2 regions of the Pseudarthrobacter sp. 05T312 genome follow, and region 2 is predicted to be linked to the other one. Evidence: predicted binding sites of a transcription regulator. Region 2 holds the regulator's gene; the other holds the start of a gene.
What was found. Region 2 encodes Rex, which represses fermentation and respiration genes when NADH is low (regulators of the CRP and FNR family bind a similar motif). Its sites were predicted from a motif close to CTTGTGAANNNNTTCACAAG; they were not measured.

Region 1 (9,876 bases), on a different contig from region 2:
GACGCGTCGGCGTCGAACACCAGCCGGACGGGGTCTTCCTTGCCGCCGATGCCCAGCGGGTGGATTTCCAGCCGCGGCTTTGCTGCCGTCAGGGAAGGGCAGACTTCGAGCATGTGGGCGCCGAGGATCTTTTCGGACCCGGGTTCCAGGTGGTAGGTGTAGTCCTCCATGAGGGAGGCGCCGCCGGGCAGGCCGGCGCCCATCACCTTGGCGGCCCGGACCAGGATGGCGGTCTTCCAGTCGCCTTCGGCGCCGAACCCGTAACCGGCGGCCATGAGCCGCTGCACGGCGAGTCCGGGCAGCTGGCGGAGGGCGCCAAGGTCCTCGAAGGACGTGGTGAACGCCGCGGAGCCGTTGCCTTCAAGGAAGGACCGCAGGCCCAGTTCGATCCGGGCGCCGTAGCGCAGCGAGTCGTGCCGGGCCGCGCCTGCGCGGAGCTCCGGCACGACGTCGTAAAGGTCCTCGTACTCGGCCACCAGGGCGTCGACGTCGGACTCTGCAGCGCCACGGACGGCGTCGGCGAGCTCGTTGACGGACCAGGTGTTGACCGCGACGCCGAAGCGCAGCTCGGCCTCGGTCTTGTCGCCTTCAGTGACGGCGACGTTGCGCATGTTGTCGCCAAAGCGGGTGAGCCTCAGGGTGCGGACGGCTGCCCAGCCCGCGGCAGCACGCTGCCACGATCCCACCTGGCGGGCCACTTCGGGGTTGGAGACGTGGCCGACGACGGTCTTCCGGGCGATGCCCAGGCGGGACTGGATGTAGCCGAACTCGCGGTCGCCGTGGGCGGCCTGGTTCAGGTTCATGAAGTCGAAGTCGATGTCCGCCCAGGGCAGGTCCCGGTTGGCTTGGGTGTGCAGGTGCAGCAGGGGCTTCCGCAGCAGGTCCAGGCCCTGGATCCACATCTTGGCCGGGCTGAAGGTGTGCATCCAGGCCGTCACGCCGATGACCGAGTCATCCGAGTTAGCCTCCAGTGCGGTGCGGCGGATGGCATCGGAATCGGTCAGGACCGGCTTCCACACGATGCGCACGGGCACCGCGGAGGAGGCATTGAGCTGGTTGGCGATCTCCTGCGACTGGGCCGCCACCTGCTTGAGGACCTCCTCGCCGTAGAGGTGCTGGCTGCCGGTCAGGAACCAGACTTCGTAGCCGTCGAGGGAAGTGGTCGCAGCGGTGCTCATGAATTCTCCTGGAAAGATTTTCTGGCCGGTTGGTGGCCGGTGCTTGTTATTGGCCGTAGACGTTCTGGTAGCGGGCGTAGAGGGAGTCGATGTGGGCCTGGTCAATGGGCAGCGGCTCGCCCAGCTGCCGGGAAATGTGCACGGTGCGCGCCACTTCCTCGCACATGACGGCGGCCTTGACGGCGGAGCGGGCATCCTTGCCGATGGTGAACGGGCCGTGGTTCTGCATCAGGACCGCCGGGGACGTGGAATTCTTCAGCGTCTCCACGATTCCGTGCCCAATCGAGTCGTCGCCGATCAGCGCGAACGGGCCCACCGGGATCGAGCCGCCGAACTCGTCCCCCATCATGGTGAGCACGCAGGGGATGGCCTCGCCCCGGGCAGCCCAGGCGGTGGCGTACGTGGAATGCGTGTGCACCACCCCGCCCACCTCCGGCATGTGCCGGTACACGTAGGCGTGCGCGGCGGTGTCCGACGACGGCGACAGCGCGGGATTGCCCCAGTCCACCGTGCCGCTGCCGCCCACGTTGGTGCCCCTGACCGGGGTGCCATACAGGTCGGTCACGATCATCTGCTCCGGGGTGAGCTCCTGGTACGAGACACCGGACGGCTTGATCACCATGAGGTCGGTGCCCGGCACCCGCGCCGAAACGTTGCCCGCCGTCCACACCACCAGGCCATACCGGGTCAGCTCGGCGTGCAGGGCGCACACCTCCGCCCGGATCCGGGCGATGGTTTCCAGAAGGCCGGTTCCGGCACCTGTCCCGGCGGTCATGCTGACACCCACACCGGTGATTCGGATACGGAGCCTGCTGCAGGCTGGGCCGTCTGGGCGGCTTTGCGCTGGATGGCCTTGAGCCGGTGCATGACGTCGTTGCCGCCCCTGCCGAAGTAGTCGTGGAGGGCCTTGTATTCCTGGAACAGTTGTTCGTAGGCGGCCGCGTTTTCCGGGATGGGGGTGTAGACCTCGCCGGGCTCGGCGCCCATGGCCGCGGCGGCTTCACGGATGTCCGCGTATTCTCCCGCTGCGACGGCGGCATGGATGGCTGAGCCCAGTGCCGGTCCCTGTTCCGAGCCGATGGTGGACAGCTGGAGCCCGGTGGCATCGGCGTAGATCTGCATCAGGAGCCGGTTCTTCAACAGGCCACCGGCCACGATGAATTCCTTGACCGGGACTCCGGCGTCACGGAAGGCGTCCACGATGGTGCGGGTTCCAAAGGCTGTGGCTTCCAGGAGGGCGCGGTAGGTGTCCTCGGGCCTGGTGGCCAGGGTTTGGCCCACCACCATGCCCGAAAGCTCGTGGTCCACCAGGACCGAGCGGTTGCCCGAATGCCAGTCGAGTGCGATCAGTCCGTGCTCCCCGATGGCCTGGCGGGAGGCCAGTTCGGTCAGGTACTCGTGGATCCCCAGTCCGGAGTCCTTGGCAGCCTGGTGGTATTCGGGCGGGACGCCGTACTTCGTGAACCAGCCGAAAATGTCGCCCACGCCTGACTGTCCGGCCTCGTAGCCCCACAGGCCCGGCACGATGCCACCATCAACGGCACCGCACATACCCGGCACCTCGCGCAGCTCACTGCCGTTCATGACGTGGCAGGTGGAGGTGCCCATGATCGCCACCAGCTGGCCGGGTTCGACGGCCTTCGCGGCCGGGGCGGTGACGTGCGCGTCAACGTTTCCCACGGCCACCGCGATGCCCTCCGGCAGCCCGGTCCAGGCAGCGGCCTCCGCCGTCAGGGTGCCGGCGGCATCGCCCAGCCGGCCGATAGTGTGCTCCAGCTTGGAGCTGACGAAATCCTTGAAGTCCGGGTTCAGGGCAGCAAGGAACTCTTCGGACGGATACCGGCCATCCTGGTAAATCCCCTTGTAGCCGGCCGTGCAGGCGTTGCGGACGTAGCGGCCGCAAAGCTGCCAGACGATCCAGTCGGCCGCCTCCACCCAGTGGTCCATGGCGGCGTAGGCTTCCGGATCCTCTTCCAGCAGCTGCAGTCCCTTCGCGAACTCCCATTCGGAGGAGATCAGTCCCCCGTACCGCGGAAGCCAGTCCTCGCCGCGTTCGGCGGCGAGCTTGTTGATCCGGTCAGCCTGCCCCTGCGCTGCGTGGTGGCGCCAGAGCTTCACGTAGGCGTGCGGACGGTTGGCGAAGGCGGGCAGTTCGTTCAGGGGGGTTCCGTCGGCCTTGACCGGCACCATGGTGCAGGCGGTGAAGTCGGTGGCAATGCCGACGACGGCGGCAGGGTCGATCCCCGCGTCGGCCACGGCGGCAGGGACAGCGGTACGCAGGACGTCCCGGTAGTCGTTGGGCACCTGGAGTGCCCATTCCCCGGGAAGCCGGGCGCCGTCGTCGCCCGCTGTATCCCGGGGCAGCACATCCGTGACCACGGCGTGGGGATACTCGTGGACGGCGCTGCCCAGCTCCTTGCCGTCGCGGACGCGCACCACCACGGCGCGGCCTGAAAGGGTTCCGTAATCCACGCCGATGACGCAGTGGTCATGGAGGGACTCGGAGCTGGGAGTGGTCAGCGCATCTGGCATGGGGGTTGCCTCCGTCCGGGAGGCATGGGCCTCATTACCGGGTTTGTAGGGGTCAGGGTACAGCTAAGTGCTGCAGTCAGTGTGAACGCTAACAACCGAGAAGTCAATGAAGCCGAAAACTTTTCGCAATTCCCGCCTGGACCTCTTGTTAGCGTTCACAAATCAGTCTATATTGAACCGACACATCAACAATGTGGCCAGGACCAGGGAGCACGGGTGCTGCCCGGTCCAACAACACTTCGTGGCAGTGCTGCCGCGGAAGGAGAAAATGGTGAGAATCAAAAAACTGATGGGCGCGGTGGCGCTTGTCCTCGCCCTGACGGTGGGTGCCACCGGTTGCGGCGCCCGCGGCGGAGCCAGCGAACCCAGCGGCGCGGCTGCAAAGCCCAGTGATTCACTGGTAGGCATCTCGATGCCCACTCAGACGTCCGAACGGTGGATCGCCGATGGCGCCAACGTTGAAAAGTCCCTGAAGGACCTCGGCTACAAGACGGACCTCCAGTTCGCCAATGACGACATCCCCACCCAGGTGTCGCAGATCGAAAACATGCTGACCAAGGGCGCCAAGGCCCTGATCATCGCCGCCATTGACGGCACCACCCTGACCGACGTCCTGGCCAAGGCCAAGGAGCAGAACGTCAAGGTCATCGCGTACGACCGCCTCATCAACGGCACGCCCAACGTCGACTACTACACCACGTTCGACAACTACACGGTGGGCGTCCAGCAGGCCACCTCGCTGTTGACCGGCCTGGGCCTCGTTGATGCCAGCGGCAAGAAGGTGGACGGCAAGGGCCCCTTCAACATCGAGCTTTTCGCGGGCAGCCCCGACGACAACAACGCCAACTTCTTCTGGACCGGCGCCATGGACACCCTCAAGCCTTACATGGATGCCGGCACCTTGAAGGTCCCCAGCGGACAGACCAAGTTTGAGCAGGCAGCGATCCTCCGCTGGCAGGCACCCGTGGCCCAGAAGCGCATGGAGGACATCCTCACCTCCGCGTACAGCTCCGGCACCAAGCTGAACGGCGTCCTGTCCCCGTATGACGGCCTGTCCATCGGCATCATCTCGGCCCTCACCAGCACCGGCGGCTACGCCAAGGGAAGCCTCCCCGTGGTGACCGGCCAGGACGCCGAAAAGGGTTCCGTGAAGTCCATCGTCGCCGGCGAGCAGTACTCCACCATCTTCAAGGACACCCGCCAGCTCGGCGCGCAGGCCGTGAAGATGGTGGACGCCGTCCTCAAGGGCCAGGAACCGGAAACCAATGACACCAAGACCTACAACAATAAGGTCAAGGTGGTCCCGGCCTTCCTGCTGAAGTCCGTCATTATCACCAAGGACAACTACAAGAAGGAACTGATCGACTCGGGTTACTACAAGGACTCCGACGTCAAGTAGTCAGCGCCAGGGGGCTGTGGCCGGACCCCCATCCGGCCACAGCCCCGTCCGCAGCCTCCTGCAGCAGCAGGAAGGCCCAGCTTTCGACCAGTCAGTGGGAATTGACGATGAACATACCCATTCTTCAAATGCGAGGAATCACCAAGACGTTCCCGGGCGTAAAAGCGCTGCAGGACGTCACCCTGGATGTGAACCGTGGCGAGGTCCACGCCATCTGCGGTGAAAACGGGGCCGGCAAATCAACGCTCATGAAAGTGTTGTCCGGCGTCTATGCACACAACACCTTCGACGGGGAGATCCTCTTCGAGAACGAACCCTGCAACTTCTCCAGCATCTCGGACAGCGAAAAGCGGGGAATTGTCATCATCCACCAGGAACTGGCCCTGAGCCCGTTCCTCTCCATCGCCGAGAACATCTACCTGGGCAATGAACAGGCCACCAATGGATGGGTGGACTGGCGCAAGACCAACCTCGAGGCCGCCAAGCTGCTGGCCCGAGTTGGCTTGGACGAGAATCCGGTCACCCCCGTGCAGCACATCAGTGTCGGAAAGCAGCAACTGGTGGAAATCGCCAAGGCCCTCTCCAAGGAGGTGAAGCTGCTGATCCTTGACGAACCCACGGCCGCCCTCAACGACGAGGATTCCGGCCATCTGCTGGACCTGATCCTCCACCTGAAGGGACAGGGCGTCACCAGCATCATCATCAGCCACAAACTTAATGAAATCCGGAAGGTGGCGGACGCCGTCACCATCATCCGGGACGGCAGGACCATCGAGACCCTGCGTCTCGACGAAGGCCAGATCACGCAGGAACGGATTATCCGCGGCATGGTGGGCCGTGACCTGGAGAGCCTGTATCCGGAACGCGAGCCCAACATCGGCGAGGAGGTCCTGCGGATTGAGGACTGGTCCGTACGCCACCCCCAGGACCACAGCCGCATGGTGGTCAATAACGCCAACCTGCACGTCAGGAAGGGTGAGGTGGTAGGCCTGGCTGGCCTCATGGGCGCCGGGCGCACCGAACTTGCCATGAGCGTCTTTGGCCGCACCTACGGCACCGCCACGTCGGGCAAGGTGTACAAATACGGCGAAGAAATCAACACCGCCACGGTGTCCGACGCTATCCGTCACGGCATCGCCTACGCCACCGAGGACCGGAAGCACTACGGCCTGAACCTCATTGAGGACATCAAGCGGAATATCTCGCTGGCGGCACTGCGCAAGCTCGCCAAGACCGGCTTCGTGGACAAGAACCAGGAGACTGTGGTGGCCAACGGCTACCGCAAGAGCATGAACATCAAGGCACCCTCCGTGGCCGCCATTACCGGCAAGCTGTCGGGTGGAAACCAGCAGAAGGTGGTGCTGAGCAAATGGATGTTCTCCGACCCCGATGTGCTCATCCTCGATGAACCCACCCGCGGGATCGACGTCGGCGCCAAATACGAGATCTACACGATCATCGCCAAACTCGCCGCCGAAGGAAAGGCAGTCCTTGTGATTTCCTCGGAACTTCCCGAACTCCTTGGCATCTGCGACCGCATCTACACCCTCGCAGCCGGCCACATCACCGGCGAGGTGCCCATCGCCGAAGCCACCCAGGAAACCCTGATGCACTACATGACCAAAGAGAAGGAATAGCGAAATGTCCGCCCTACGAGAATCGCTCGGATTCCTCACAAGCCGCCTCCGCCAGGTTGGCATCTTCGTTGCCCTGATCCTGATCGTCCTGCTGTTCCAGGGGCTCACCGGCGGGATCCTGCTGGAACCACAGAACGTCACCAACCTGGTGGTCCAGAACAGCTACATCCTCATCCTGGCCATCGGCATGGTGATGGTGATCATCGCCGGGCACATCGACCTGTCCGTCGGCTCGGTGGCCGGGTTCATCGGTGCCGTCGCCGGCGTCATGATCGTGCACTGGGGCTGGCCGTGGTGGGCCGCTATCCCCGCCTGCCTCCTGGTCGGTGCCTTAGTCGGTGCCTGGCAGGGCTACTGGATCGCCTACGTGGGAATTCCGGCCTTCATCGTGACGCTCGCCGGCATGCTGATCTTCCGCGGGCTGACGCTCATCACGCTCAAGAACCAGCAGATCACCCCGTTCCCCGCCGAACTGCGGGCCCTGGGCGGCGGCTTCCTTCCGGACATTTCCGGCGGCACCTCCGTGCTGGAATGGCTCACCGTCATCCTGGGCGTCGGCGCCACGGCGGCCCTGCTGATCCAGGCCTTCAAGGAACGCAGGATCCGCCGGAAGTTCGACCTTGAAAGCGAACCCATGGTCTGGTTCGTCATCAAGACCACCTTCACCGCGCTGCTCATGCTGGTCATCACGTTCCTGCTGGCGTCCTACCGGGGAACGCCGATCGTGCTGGTGGTCCTGGCCGCACTGGTGATCGCCTACACCGCACTCATGAACAACAGCGTCTTCGGCCGCCACACGTACGCCATCGGCGGCAACCTCCACGCGGCTGAACTGTCAGGCATCAAGACCAAGGTCGTTACGTTCCGCCTCTTCGTGAACATGGGCGTGCTGGCCGCACTGGCCGGCCTGGTCTTCACCGCCCGCCTCAACTCGGCACAGCCCGCCGGCGGAACCGGCTTCGAACTCGACTCCATCGCCGCGGCGTTCATTGGCGGCGCCGCCGTCACCGGCGGCATCGGAACGGTGGCCGGAGCCATGATCGGCGGCCTCATCATGGGCGTCCTCAACAACGGCATGTCCATCCTGGGACTGGGCACCGACTACCAGCAGCTCATCAAGGGCCTGGTGCTCCTTATCGCCGTCGGCTTCGACATCTTCAACAAGAACCGCAGCGGTGGCGGCGGCACCATTGGAAAGCGCTTCAAGCTCAAGACCAGCCCCCCGCCGGCCCAGGAAAAGCCGGCGCCGGCCGCCAGCGAAACGGTGGAGGCAGGAATAAAGTAAGACGCCCCACCTGCACAAACGAAGGCCCTCGTCGACCTGGACCACAGCCAGGGCAACGGGGGCCTTCCCTGTGTGCCTCCCGCGGCACTTTCCCGGCAACTGCTCAGGGCGCAGCCAGGCCGGTGGCAACATCGGCCGGCGAGCGCCGTCGCCGGCTCAGCACAATGAAGGGTGCCGCCAACAGCTGCACCGCGCCGCCGAGGGCAAGGGACGCCGGGTAGCCGTAAAGGTCCGCGGTCCTGCCCAGCACCGGCTGCACCACCACTCCCCCGCTGGAACCCATGAGCGAAGCGAAGCTCAGGACCGTGGCCCGCTGCTTCGAGGCAATCATGTCGTTCAGGTACGCCTGGCGGACCGGGGTGCCGGCGGAGGCAACCACGGCCCACAGCGACAGCAGTACCAGGGCCAGCCAGAAGGAGTGGGTGGCCAGGAGCACCACCAGCACCACTGAACTGGCAATCGTGGAGCCGATCAATACCGTGGTGCGGCGGCCCACCAGTTTCCGGACCAGCGGCGCCAGCCAACCGCCAACGATGTCCGCCCCGGCAACGATCGCAGCTGCCAGTCCTGCGATGGCATAGGCCTTGGGGTCCCCGAACAGCTGCAGCAGGTACGGCTGCAGGGCGTAGAAGACGTAGAACCCCACGCCCTCGGTGAACGGGGCCGCCAGCATCATGAACCGCACCGGAGGGTTCTTCAGTCCGCCCTCCAACGAGGCCCGCAGGACTGCGCGCGTGGCCTGCACCGGGTGGGCCGACCTCTCAGGGGTAAAGCCGACGTCGTGCATGAGGAGGAACGCAACGGCGAACATCGCCACCAGCACTCCTACCCGCAGCAGGAAAGGGACTCCAAGGTTCGTGGCCTGGGCAATGACACCGCCTGCCACGGATCCCGCCAGCATGGCGATGCCGGACACCATCTGGCCCCGCCCCAGGACAGCTTCCAGGCCGCCGTCGTAGCCGGAGAAGTGGAGCGCATCCACCAGCCAGGCTTCCACGGCTCCGGAGAAGAACGTGAAGCCAAGGCCAAGCAGCGCTGACACGGCCGCCCACCACCAGAACGGGGCAGAGAGCTGCCAGAGCAGGTAGTACAGGTACGTGGACGCGGCGAGGGTCACGGTGCCCAGCAGGAAGGATGCGCGGCGTCCCCAGCTGTCCGCCACCACCCCGGTGGGCACCTCGAAGAGAACCATCCCTGCGGTGAAGAAGGCATTCGCGGCGAAGGCTTCGAGGTTGGTGAGCCCGGCGTCCAGCAGGAAGAGCGTGTTGATTCCCCAGATGAAGGACGCCGCAAGGGTGTTTCCCAATGTCAGCGTCAGGTAGACGTTCTGGATCTTTCGTGCTGCGGCATTCACGGCGGCCGTTCCTTCGGGCTGTTCCGGGCCGGATCAGGACGGGCTGAAATTTGGGGGGACGGGATCGTGGCGCAGGTACTGCCGCCGGAACCGGCCGGTGCCTGCCGTCAGGGCCCGCAGTTCCACCGCGTAGCGCAGGAGTTCCTGGTCGGGGACCTCAGCGCTGATCTCCGTCAGTCCTTCGCCTGATGAGGTGGTGCCCGTGAGGCGGCCCCGCCGGCCGGACAAGTCGCTCATCACGGTGCCCACGTGTTCGTCGGCAACGGTGATGGTCACGGAGGACACCGGTTCGAGCAGCTGGACCTTCCCGGCGGCTGCCGCTTCGCGCAGTGCCAGGGCCCCTGCCGCCTGGAACGCCGCATCGGAGGAGTCCACGCTGTGGGCCTTGCCGCCGGTCAGGGTCACGCGCAGGTCCACCACGGGAAAACCTGCAGACACCCCCCGTTCCATCTGCGCCCGGACCCCTTTTTCGATGGACGGAATGAACGTTC
Region 2 (9,876 bases):
TCGGCCGGCCCGCTCAGGCGGCCCCCGGCAGAACCCGTGGCAACGCCGGCCCCCACGGGAACCTTGGCGGCGGTCCCGGCCTGCGCGGCCTTGAGGTCCACGGCGCGCAGGGCCTTGCTGCTCTTGGCGAGGTCCCAGGCGAAGGCAATGAAGGCCACCGTGTAGGTACCCGCCGCCAGCAGCATGAAGAGTTCGCTGTACTGGCCCATGGTTTCGTTGATTCCAAATGGCATTACTGGTCCTTTTCGGGCCCGGTGGGGCCTGCTGGGGTGCTGACGGAGCCTGCGACATTATCGCCTGTCCGGCTGGGAGTTTGCTGGGACGGGGCGGCGTCCCCGGAAGCGGCATCCTCAGGGGTGCCCTCTTCAGGCAGCTGCCACTCTGCGGCGAAGAGTTTCCGCAGCGCGGCTGCCTCGCCGGCCAGGCGGTGGTCCTCGCCGCGGGCCAGGAGCCCGTATTCAACCATGGTGCGGCCGTCGGCGGCGGTGCCGGTGCGTACCCAGACGCGCCGGCGGTTGACGTAGAGCGAGAGGATCAGGCCTGCAACGGCCAGCAGGGCGAAGACCAGGGCGTAGAGCTGCCCCGGGTTGTGGTGGATGTCCACGCCGATGTACCGCTTGACGCCGTCGAAGCTGATGCTGCCCTTGCCGTCCGGAAGGGTGGCCGTTGCCCCGGGGGTCAGCGTGATGCCGCCGGCTGCCAGGTTCCGGGCGTTGAGCGGGGTCAGGTTCTTGACGTCCAGTTCGAAGACGTTCTGCGGCGCACCCTTGTTCAGGCCCAGGTCGCCATAGTAGGAGTTCAGGGTCAGCTGCGGGTTGAACAGCTCGGGGTCTGCGCTGAAGGAGACGTTCTTGTCCGTGACGAACGCGGTGGGCAGGAAGAAGCCCACGAAGCCCAGCTGGTCCGGCTGGGCGTCAGGAACCTTGATCACCACGGAGGAGTAGTAGTTCTCGCCCTGCAGCTTTGCCACCACGGGGCCCTGCATGGCCACGTTGCCCGCTCCGTCCCGGATGGTCACCACCGGGGCGTAGCCGTTGCCGGTGAGGTAGATGCTGGTGCCGCCGAGGTTCACGGGGTCGTTGACCTTGAGGGTCTCCTGCTTGGGCGGAGCGTCCGGGTTTTCCTTGGTGGTCACCGTGGCGGCGAAGTCGATGGGCTGGCCGAACTTGCCCTTGGATTCACGGTCAAACGTGATGTTGAACTTGTCCAGCTGCAGCGAGTAGGGCTGGAGCTGGCTGGACTGGAAGTTGGTGCCAGGGTTGAACTGGTCGTAGCCCACCAGGGTGTTCACGAACGTGTCGCCTTCCACCAGGATGCGCTGGCCGCTGTACCCGAACAGGCCGCCGGCTGCCACGGACACCAGCACGCCGATGAGCGAGGTGTGGAAGACCAGGTTGCCCACTTCCTTCATGAAGCCGCGTTCGGCGCCCAGGGACGGAAGGGCGCCGTCGGCATCCCTGACCTCCACTCGGTAGCCGCGCTTACGCAGCACCCGGGCGGCACCGTTAATGGCGTCCGACGACGGGATGGCGGCACCGGAGGGGATCACCAGGGTGCCGTATTCGGGCAGCCGGGACAGGCGCTGTGGGGTCCGCGGCGGCTGGGAACGCATGGCCTTGTAGTGGGCGATGGCGCGGGGCACCACGCAGCCGATCAGGGAAATGAACAGCAGCAGGTAGATCGCCGAGAACCAGGCCGAGGAGTAGACGTCGTAGAGCTGCAGGGAGTCCAGCAGCTTGCCGTAGTCCGGGTGGTCCTTGATGTACTGGGTCACCACGGCCGGGTTTGCCGGCCGCTGCGGGAACAGCGATCCGGGGACGGCGGCGACGGCAAGGAGCAGCAGCAGGAACAGCGCGGTGCGCATGCTGGTCAGCTGGGTCCAGGCCCACCGCAGCATGCCCTTGGGTCCCAGGGCCGGAAGGGCGGCCTGGGCTTTCGCCTCTGCTACAGGGGCGGATTGCTTCTTCTTTACGTTCACACGCTCGCTCATCAGATCGGCAACTTCACGTCGGTTTGGAACCAGTACTGCAGCCCGGTCACCCAGGCACCCCACACCCCGGTGGCCATCAGTATCCCGAGCACCACCAGGATCCCGCCGCCGGTCCGCTGGATGGCCACGCGGTGCTTGCGGAAGAATGCCATGACGCCCAGGCCCCGGCGCAGGGCCAGGGCGATCAGCAGGAACGGGATGCCAAGTCCCAGGCTGTAGACAAAAGCCAGGAATGCACCCTTGGCGGCAGAGGACCCGCCGGAGAGGCTGAGCAACTGCACGGCGGAATAGGTGGGGCCTATGCACGGGGCCCAGCCCAGGCCGAAGGTCAGGCCCAGCAGGGGCGCTCCCCAGAGCCCGGCGGGCGGCTTTGCGTGGATCTTCGCGTCACGCTGCAGCCAGCCGAAACCGCCCATGAAGACGATCCCCATGATGATGACCAGGATTCCCAGGAGCTGGGTGATCCAGGCATTCTGGCTGCCCGTGATGAGGGTGCCCAGCTGGCCGAATGCACCGCCCAGCAGGACGAAGATCACGGAGAAGCCCAGGACGAACAACCCAATGCCCGCCAGCATCCGCCCGCGTTTCTGCTTTTGCAGGTCCACGCCGCTCAGTCCGGTCACATAGCCCAAGTAGCCGGGCACCAGGGGAAGGACGCAGGGCGAAAGGAACGACACCAGTCCTGCCAGCAGGGCCACCGGAATGGCGAGCAGGAGGGAGCCGCTGAGGATGGCTTCGGCGAAGGGGCTGTTCACGGTCCCGGCCCGTCCCTATTCCGCCACGGCGGCGGTGATGAGGGCTTTCAGGGTGCCCTTCTCGATTTCGCCGAGGACCCTGGAGGCCACGCGGCCCTGCTTGTCCAGCACCAGCGTGGTGGGTACGGCACCGGGCGGGACCAGGCCGGAAACGGAGAGCAGGACGCCGCCGTCCTTGTCGTCAAAGCTGGGGTAGGTCAGGTTGAAGGTCTTCTCGAACGCTTCGGCCGTGGGCTTCTCGTCCCGGAGGTTGACGCCGAAGAACTGTACGCCCTGGTCCTTGAACTCCTGGTGCAGCTCCTCCAGGAGCGGCGCCTCCACACGGCACGGTGCGCAGGCGGCGAACCAGAAGTTCAGGACGCTGACCTTGCCCTGGAAGTCGGCCGGGGTCACAGCGGCGCCACTGAAAAGCGCTCCCTGGATCTGCACGGCTTCCTTGCGGTCCCCGACGGCGAACTCGGTTACGGAGCCGTCGCCGGCAACATAGTTCTTGTTGTCGCCGGCCTTGGCCTGCTTGGCCAGCGCATCCTCCTGGGCGCAGCCGGACAGGCCAAGGGTCAGCGCGGTCAGGGCCAGGCCGCCTGCCGAAAGCAGGCTCCGGCGCGAGGGAAGGGTGTTGTTGCTCACTGCTAGGCTCCAGGGGTGCTGGCGGCACCGGGAAGAAGGGACGCCGCGGGCTCGCTGTACTCGACCCGCAAGAGCGAGCCGTCGTCGTCGAAAACCAGGGACGTAAGGGATGTCAGGGTGCACTCGCGCTTGCGCGGGTCGTGCCACAAGGGGCGGCCTTCGGCGCTCAGCCGGGCTGCCCAGATGGGCAGCTGGTGGCTGACGAGGATCGCCTCGGGGCCTGCGGCACCGAAGTCGCCGGCGGCCAGTGCGATGGCCTGCAGCCGCGCGTCCTGGACAGCAGCCGCTACCCGCGCCGCCTGCTCCTTGTACGGTTCGCCCCACGACGGGCGCAGCGGGTTGACCAGGCGCGGCCAGTGCTTCGGCCGGCGGAGTTCGGCCTTGGTGACCTTCATGCCCTCGAAGTAGTTTTCCGCTTCGATGATGCGCTGGTCGGTGTGGATCTGCAGGCGCAGCGCTTCCGACGTCGGCCGTGCCGTCTCCTGCGCACGGTCAAGCGGCGAGGCGGCCAGGTAGGTGATCCGGGCTCCGCGCTCGGCGCGCTGCCGGAAGTGGTCGGCCAGGGTGCGGGCCATCTCCTGCCCCAGATCGGAGAGGTGGAATTCGGGGAGCCGTCCATAGAGAACGCCGTCGGGATTGTGGACCTCGCCGTGGCGGAGCAGATGGACAGTGGCTTGGGGCATGTTTACCAGTTTCTCAAAGATGGCGTGCGATCCGAAATCTCCCGGACGCGCTTTCTACAAAGAGTAGAACTTAAGTTTCTGAAGAAATGTTCCGAAACCGGGAACAAAACATGCAAACGCATGTTTATACTGGATGCAGCAAGATAGTTGAGGCTTCAACCGATGAAGGTTCAACCGCAGGACTACAGCAGGCATTCACACCAAGGAGCAACATCATGGCACTTCCCGCAGACGTCACCACCGGCACCTGGACCCTGGACAACTCCCACAGCGAGATCGGCTTCACCGTCCGTCACGCGGGCATCAGCAAGGTCCGCGGCCAGTTCAAAGAGGCCGAGGCCACCCTGAACCTCGCCGAGAACGTGGCCGACTCCAAGGTCAACGCCACTATCAAGACCTCCAGCTTCGACTCCGGCGACGTCAACCGTGACGGCCACGTACGCGGCGAAGACTTCTTCGACGTTGAGAAGTTCCCGGAGATCTCCTTCGTTTCCAATGCAATCGTCCCCAAGGGCGACGCCTACGAGCTCCAGGGCGACCTCACCATCAAGGGCGTCACCCGTCCCGTGGCCCTCGAGACCGAGCTCCACGGCGTGGCCGTCGATCCGTTCGGCAACACCCGCGCCGGCCTCACCGCCGAGACCACCATCAGCCGCAAGGATTTCGGCCTCACCTGGAACGCCGTCCTCGAAGCCGGCGGCGTGCTGGTCAGCGACAAGGTTGCCATCAACCTCGAACTCGCCTTCATCGCGCCCGCAGCATAACTTTCACCACCCGGCGCACCCCGGCACCAGGCCTTTTCGGCCCGGTGCCGGGGTGTGCTGTTTAAATACGCCCTGCAGGCACGGTCGTGGGCGTGAATGCCGCCCGAATCACCCACATCTCCGCCTGCCGGGGGTACGGTGGAGCTAAGCCATGCTGGGGGGAAGGCTGAGGACCGATTCCCGGCAGCCTACCTGGATCCCGACCTGCAGAAGGAACGCCCATGAGTACTCCTCCCGTCCCGCCTCCCGCGCCCCAAGATCCCTACTCCGGCAATGACCAGTCCGGCAGCCAGCAGCCCGGACCCGAGCAGCCGCGCTACGGCCAGAATGCGCCCCAGTATGGCCAGAACGCACCGCAGTACGGGCAGAACCAGCCCCAGTACGGTTCGCAGCCGCCCGCAGCGCCGCAGTATGGCCAGAATGCACCGCAGTACGGTTCCCAGTATGCCCAGAATGCACCCCAGTACGGGCAGGCGCCGTATGGGCAGTCCCCGTACGGCCAGTACCCCTCGGAGCAGCCACAGCCGGCGGGAAGCAACGGCATCCCGCAGCTGGTGAACATCTCGTTCTGGCTGCTGATCGCGTCCGCGGTGATTTTTGTCGTTTCCGTGCTCGCCGGCCTCACCCAACTCGATGATCCACAGTTCCGGCAGGCTTTCGAGCAGCAGGTGAAAGCCAGCGGAGCAGCCGTCACGTATGACGACATCAAGAGCGTCATCGCCGGCACCCTGGTCGTCTTCGCGATCATCGGCGTCGCGCTCTACCTGCTGGTGGCGTTCTTCATCCGCAAGGGCAGGAACTGGGCACGCATCCTCGGAACCGTGTTCGCGGCACTCTCCGTTTTGGGCCTGTTCGGGGTCCCCACCTTCGGAACGCTCGGGACGGTCCTGGGCATTGCCGCCATTGTCCTGCTCTACCTCCCGGCCGCTGCCCCGTATTTCCGGAAGCAGCAGCCGTTCGCCAACCCCTATTCCGGCGGCTTCGGCAACCCTTACGGGCGGTAAAGCCTACGGCAGACTGCAACGGTGGCCCGGGATGTCCAGCATCCCGGGCCACCGCTTTTAGACCTGTCCTCAGGCCGGCTGTCCCGGCGCCTGCGCGCGTTGGGCGTGATAGGCCAGGATCTGGAGCTCGGTGGCCATGTCCACCTTGCGGAGGTTGACTCCCTCAGGGACCTGCAGCATGACGGGAGCAAAGCTGAGCACGCTGTGCACGCCGGCAGCCACCACCCGGTCGCAGATGCCCTGGGCCACGGCCGCGGGAAGGGCCAGCACCACCATGTTTGCCCCGGTGCGGTGGAGGACGGTCTCGAGGTCTGCCACGTCGCTGACCCGCAGCCATCCCACCTCGTTGCCCACCACCATCTGGTCCGCGTCGAAAATGGCCACCACGTCGAAGCCCCGCGATTCGAAGCCGCCGTAGCGCGCCAGTGCCTTGCCCAGGTTTCCGGCTCCAACGATGGCCACTTTCCAGTCATGCGTCAGCCCCAGGGCCGCAGCGATGTGGCGGCTCAGGTACTGCACCTCGTAGCCCACTCCCCTGGTGCCGTAGGACCCCACGTGGGACAGGTCCTTGCGCAGCGTGGAGGAGCTGACGCCGGAGGCTTCTGCGAGCGATTCCGACGAGACACGCTCAACCCCCTCGGCCAGCAGCGTGTTCAGGGCACGGAGGTAGAGCGTCAACCGGGCCACGGCAGCGGGAGGAATCTGCTTGGCCGGTGTGCCCGCGGCATCCGGAACGTCCGGCACAGGCTGGGGGGTTGAATCCAAGGACGTCACTGGCATCCCCCTACTTGGCCATGGCGCGCTGCAGGACGCGTTCCAGCCGGGCTTCGTCGATTTTCCAGAAGTCGCGCTGCACCCCGTCCACCAGGACCACGGGGATCTCTTCGGCGTAGCGCTCCCGCAGTTCGGGCTGGTTGTCCACCAGCTCTTCGCTCCACTCAAGGCCCAACGCGGCCGTGACCCGGCCGACGGCGTCGCGCGCCTCTTCGCAGAGGTGGCAGTCAGCTTTGGTGACCAGGACGACGCGGGGGGTAGCCATGGCTTAACGGTATCGCCGTTCGCGCGGTGCAGGTGACGCCGACGGCGCCGGGCGGGTGGATTGACTAGACTCAAGTCCATGCCCGAGGAGAAATACGTCGCCGTCGTTACACGGCCGGTTGCTGCGCCGCAGCCCGGTGAGGCGGCGTTTTTCGACGTGGACAATACCCTGATGCGCGGTGCCAGCCTCTTCCATGTGGCCCGCAAGATGCACCAGCGGGGGGCGTTCACGCTGATCCAGGCTGCCGGGTTCGCGTGGAAGCAGTTCAAGTTCGTGGCGCGCGGGGAAAACATCGACGACGTCCATGCGGTCCGCGATTCGGCCCTGACCCTCGCCGCCGGCATCACCGTTGACGACATCAAGGCGCTGGGTGAAGAGGTCTACGACGAGATGATCGCGTCGCGGATCTGGCCCGGTGCCAAGGCGCTGGCAGAACAGCACCTCCGCGTGGGCCGCCGCGTCTGGCTGGTAACGGCCACGCCCATCGAAGTGGCCACGGTGATCTCCACCCGGCTGGGATTGACGGGGGCCCTGGGCACGGTGGGGGAAGTGTCGGACGGCATGTACACCGGACGCCTGGTGGGAGACATCCTCCACGGCTCGGCCAAGGCGGTAGCCGTGCAGGCCATCGCGGACCAGGAGGACCTGGACCTCAAGCGCTGCTGGGCGTACAGCGATTCCTACAATGACGTTCCGCTGCTCTCGCTCGTAGGCCACCCGGTGGCCATCAACCCGGACGCCAAGCTCCGCCGCCACGCCCGCGACCGGAACTGGCCGGTCTATGATTTCCGCGCCGGCCGCCGCGCCGCCACCCTTGGTCTGAAGGCAGCGACCTTCGGCGGCGCCATCTACGGCCTCTGGAAAGGCTTCGCCCGCATCCGCGGCCCCCGGGCGTAGCCAAAAAAATGCCCGCCGCCTTGGAAGGCGACGGGCATTTCCACGCTGTTCGAAGTATCGCTACTTCTTGTTGCGGCGCTGGTGACGGGTCTTGCGAAGCAGCTTGCGGTGCTTCTTCTTGGCCATACGCTTGCGACGCTTCTTAATAACTGAACCCACGAAAGTTCCTTACAAACTAGATGCAGTACCTGCCTGATGGGGAATGTCCGTGGACAAAGCTACGAACTGAACAACTGACAGATTCTTACAATGACGTAAAACGTTCCTTAACAGGGTACCGCTTATCGGGAGCGGCTCAGGACAGGTGGCCTCAGGCGGTCTCGGTGTGGCCGTCCACAACAGCACCCTTGAGGTACTGTTCGACGGCGTTTTCGGGGACCCGGTAGGAGCGGCCGAAGCGCACCGCGGGCATTTCGCCGGAGTGGACCAGGCGGTAAACAGTCATTTTGGAGACGCGCATGACCTCGGCCACTTCAGCCACGGTGAGGAACTTCGCGTTGGAGAAGTTCTGTTCTGCCGACATTTCCCTATTTTCCTTTGCTGACGGATGGACAACAGTGACCCCAGGTACGTGCCGATGCGGTGTTCCGATGCTGAGCCATCCACCAACCACCTAAATAGATACTCTAGATGTTCATGTGGCAGATGTGAAAGTAGTGGCCTCCCCTATTTCGCCCCCTAATTCTGCTGCCGCCGCTTCCGCGCCGACGCCGCGAGCTGCTCCAGGACAGACGCCGAGACATCCCAGTCCATGCAGGCGTCCGTCACGCTCTGGCCGTAGACCAGTTCCGCCCGTCCCGCGGCGTGCTCCGCAACGTCCAGGTTCTGCGCTCCGCCCACCAGGAAGCTTTCCAGCATGACGCCGGCAACCGCCCGGGCCGCCACTCCCCCGTCCTCAAGCTGGGCACCGATCTCCAATGCGACCTCCGCCTGCCGGTGGTGGCTCTTGCCGCTGTTGGCGTGGCTCGCGTCAACGATCAGGCGGGGATTGAGCCCCTTGCCCGCCAGTTCGGTGGAGGCGCGTTCCACATCGGCCGCTGAGTAGTTGGGGCCCTTCCGGCCGCCGCGGAGGATGACGTGGGTGTCGGGGTTTCCTGCCGTTGCCACCAGCGCTGCCCGGCCCTCGCCGTCGATCCCCAGGAACGCCTGCGCCGCCCCGGCGGCACCGCAGGCATCGATGGCTACCTGCAGGGCGCCGTCGGTCCCGTTCTTGAACCCGATGGGCATGGAAAGCCCGGACGCCAACTGCCGGTGGATCTGGCTCTCCGTGGTGCGCGCACCGATGGCACCCCACGAGATCAGGTCCGCCATGTACTGGGGGCTGATCGGCTCCAGGAATTCGGTGGCGGTGGGCAGGCCCAGCGCGGTGACCTGCTGCAGGAACTGCCGGGCCGTGCGGAGGCCGGTGACCATGTCATGGCTGCCGTCCAGCCGGGGATCGTTGATCAGGCCCTTCCAGCCCACCGTGGTGCGCGGCTTCTCGAAGTAGGTCCGCATGACGATCAGCAGGTCTTCCTTGTGCTTCTCTGCCTGGCTGACCAGCCGCCGCGCGTACTCGAGTCCGGCCTTGGGGTCGTGGATGGAGCAGGGACCCACGATGACCAGCAGGCGGTCATCCACGCCGTCCATGATGGCGCGCACCTCATCGCGTCCGCGTTCGACGACGGCGGCGGCCCGGGCGTCCAGGGGCAGTTTGGTGAGGAGTGCCGACGGGGTGGGCAGCGGGGTGAATTCGCTGACGCGCAGGTTCGAGGTGGACTTGGTGTCGCTGGCCGGTGCTGCTGCTGTTGCGGTGCTCATGTTCGGGGTCCTGTTCCAGATGGGAAGCGGGCCCGGATTTCAGAACCCGCCGGAGAAACGGCGAAGGGCAGAGAATGATCTCTGCCCTGTTGGCTCTGAAGGAAGTTGGATGCGTGTCAGTTAGACGCGGGCTCCTCCAGAGCCAACGAAAAATACGCATACCAACGGTTAGTCATGGAAGTGACCATAAACCCGGCACACGGAGGCCGCAAAATCGGTTGCGTCACATTCCGGTGCACTCGCCTACCCAAGGAGCTTGCGCAGGAACTGCAGCTGCCGGATCCAGTGGTGTTCCTGGCCGCCTTCGTGGTTGTTGA

Region 1: the regulator Rex is predicted to act here: its motif matches at 3,853-3,872, upstream of araB (ribulokinase).

What each region holds. Positions count from the first base shown of each region.
Region 1 covers NZ_JBFTLY010000026.1:13,884-23,759, reverse strand. Annotated here, with positions in the region: gene araA (L-arabinose isomerase) at 1-1,178, opposite strand, end outside; gene AC1DIP_RS21590 (L-ribulose-5-phosphate 4-epimerase) at 1,225-1,953, opposite strand; gene araB (ribulokinase) at 1,950-3,710, opposite strand; gene chvE (multiple monosaccharide ABC transporter substrate-binding protein) at 3,979-5,109, shown strand; gene mmsA (multiple monosaccharide ABC transporter ATP-binding protein) at 5,217-6,746, shown strand; gene mmsB (multiple monosaccharide ABC transporter permease) at 6,751-8,031, shown strand; gene AC1DIP_RS21565 (MFS transporter) at 8,135-9,385, opposite strand; gene AC1DIP_RS21560 (elongation factor G-like protein EF-G2) at 9,419-9,876, opposite strand, start outside.
Region 2 covers NZ_JBFTLY010000012.1:94,195-104,070, reverse strand. Annotated here, with positions in the region: gene ccsB (c-type cytochrome biogenesis protein CcsB) at 1-233, opposite strand, end outside; gene resB (cytochrome c biogenesis protein ResB) at 233-1,990, opposite strand; gene AC1DIP_RS15385 (cytochrome c biogenesis CcdA family protein) at 1,990-2,745, opposite strand; gene AC1DIP_RS15380 (redoxin domain-containing protein) at 2,761-3,372, opposite strand; gene AC1DIP_RS15375 (histidine phosphatase family protein) at 3,375-4,055, opposite strand; gene AC1DIP_RS15370 (YceI family protein) at 4,271-4,819, shown strand; gene AC1DIP_RS15365 (hypothetical protein) at 5,041-5,823, shown strand; gene AC1DIP_RS15360 (redox-sensing transcriptional repressor Rex) at 5,893-6,597, opposite strand; gene AC1DIP_RS15355 (glutaredoxin family protein) at 6,608-6,862, opposite strand; gene AC1DIP_RS15350 (HAD-IB family hydrolase) at 6,941-7,759, shown strand; gene AC1DIP_RS15345 (30S ribosomal protein bS22) at 7,820-7,918, opposite strand; gene AC1DIP_RS15340 (helix-turn-helix domain-containing protein) at 8,070-8,282, opposite strand; gene AC1DIP_RS15335 (3-deoxy-7-phosphoheptulonate synthase) at 8,438-9,559, opposite strand; gene AC1DIP_RS15330 (acetylxylan esterase) at 9,803-9,876, opposite strand, start outside.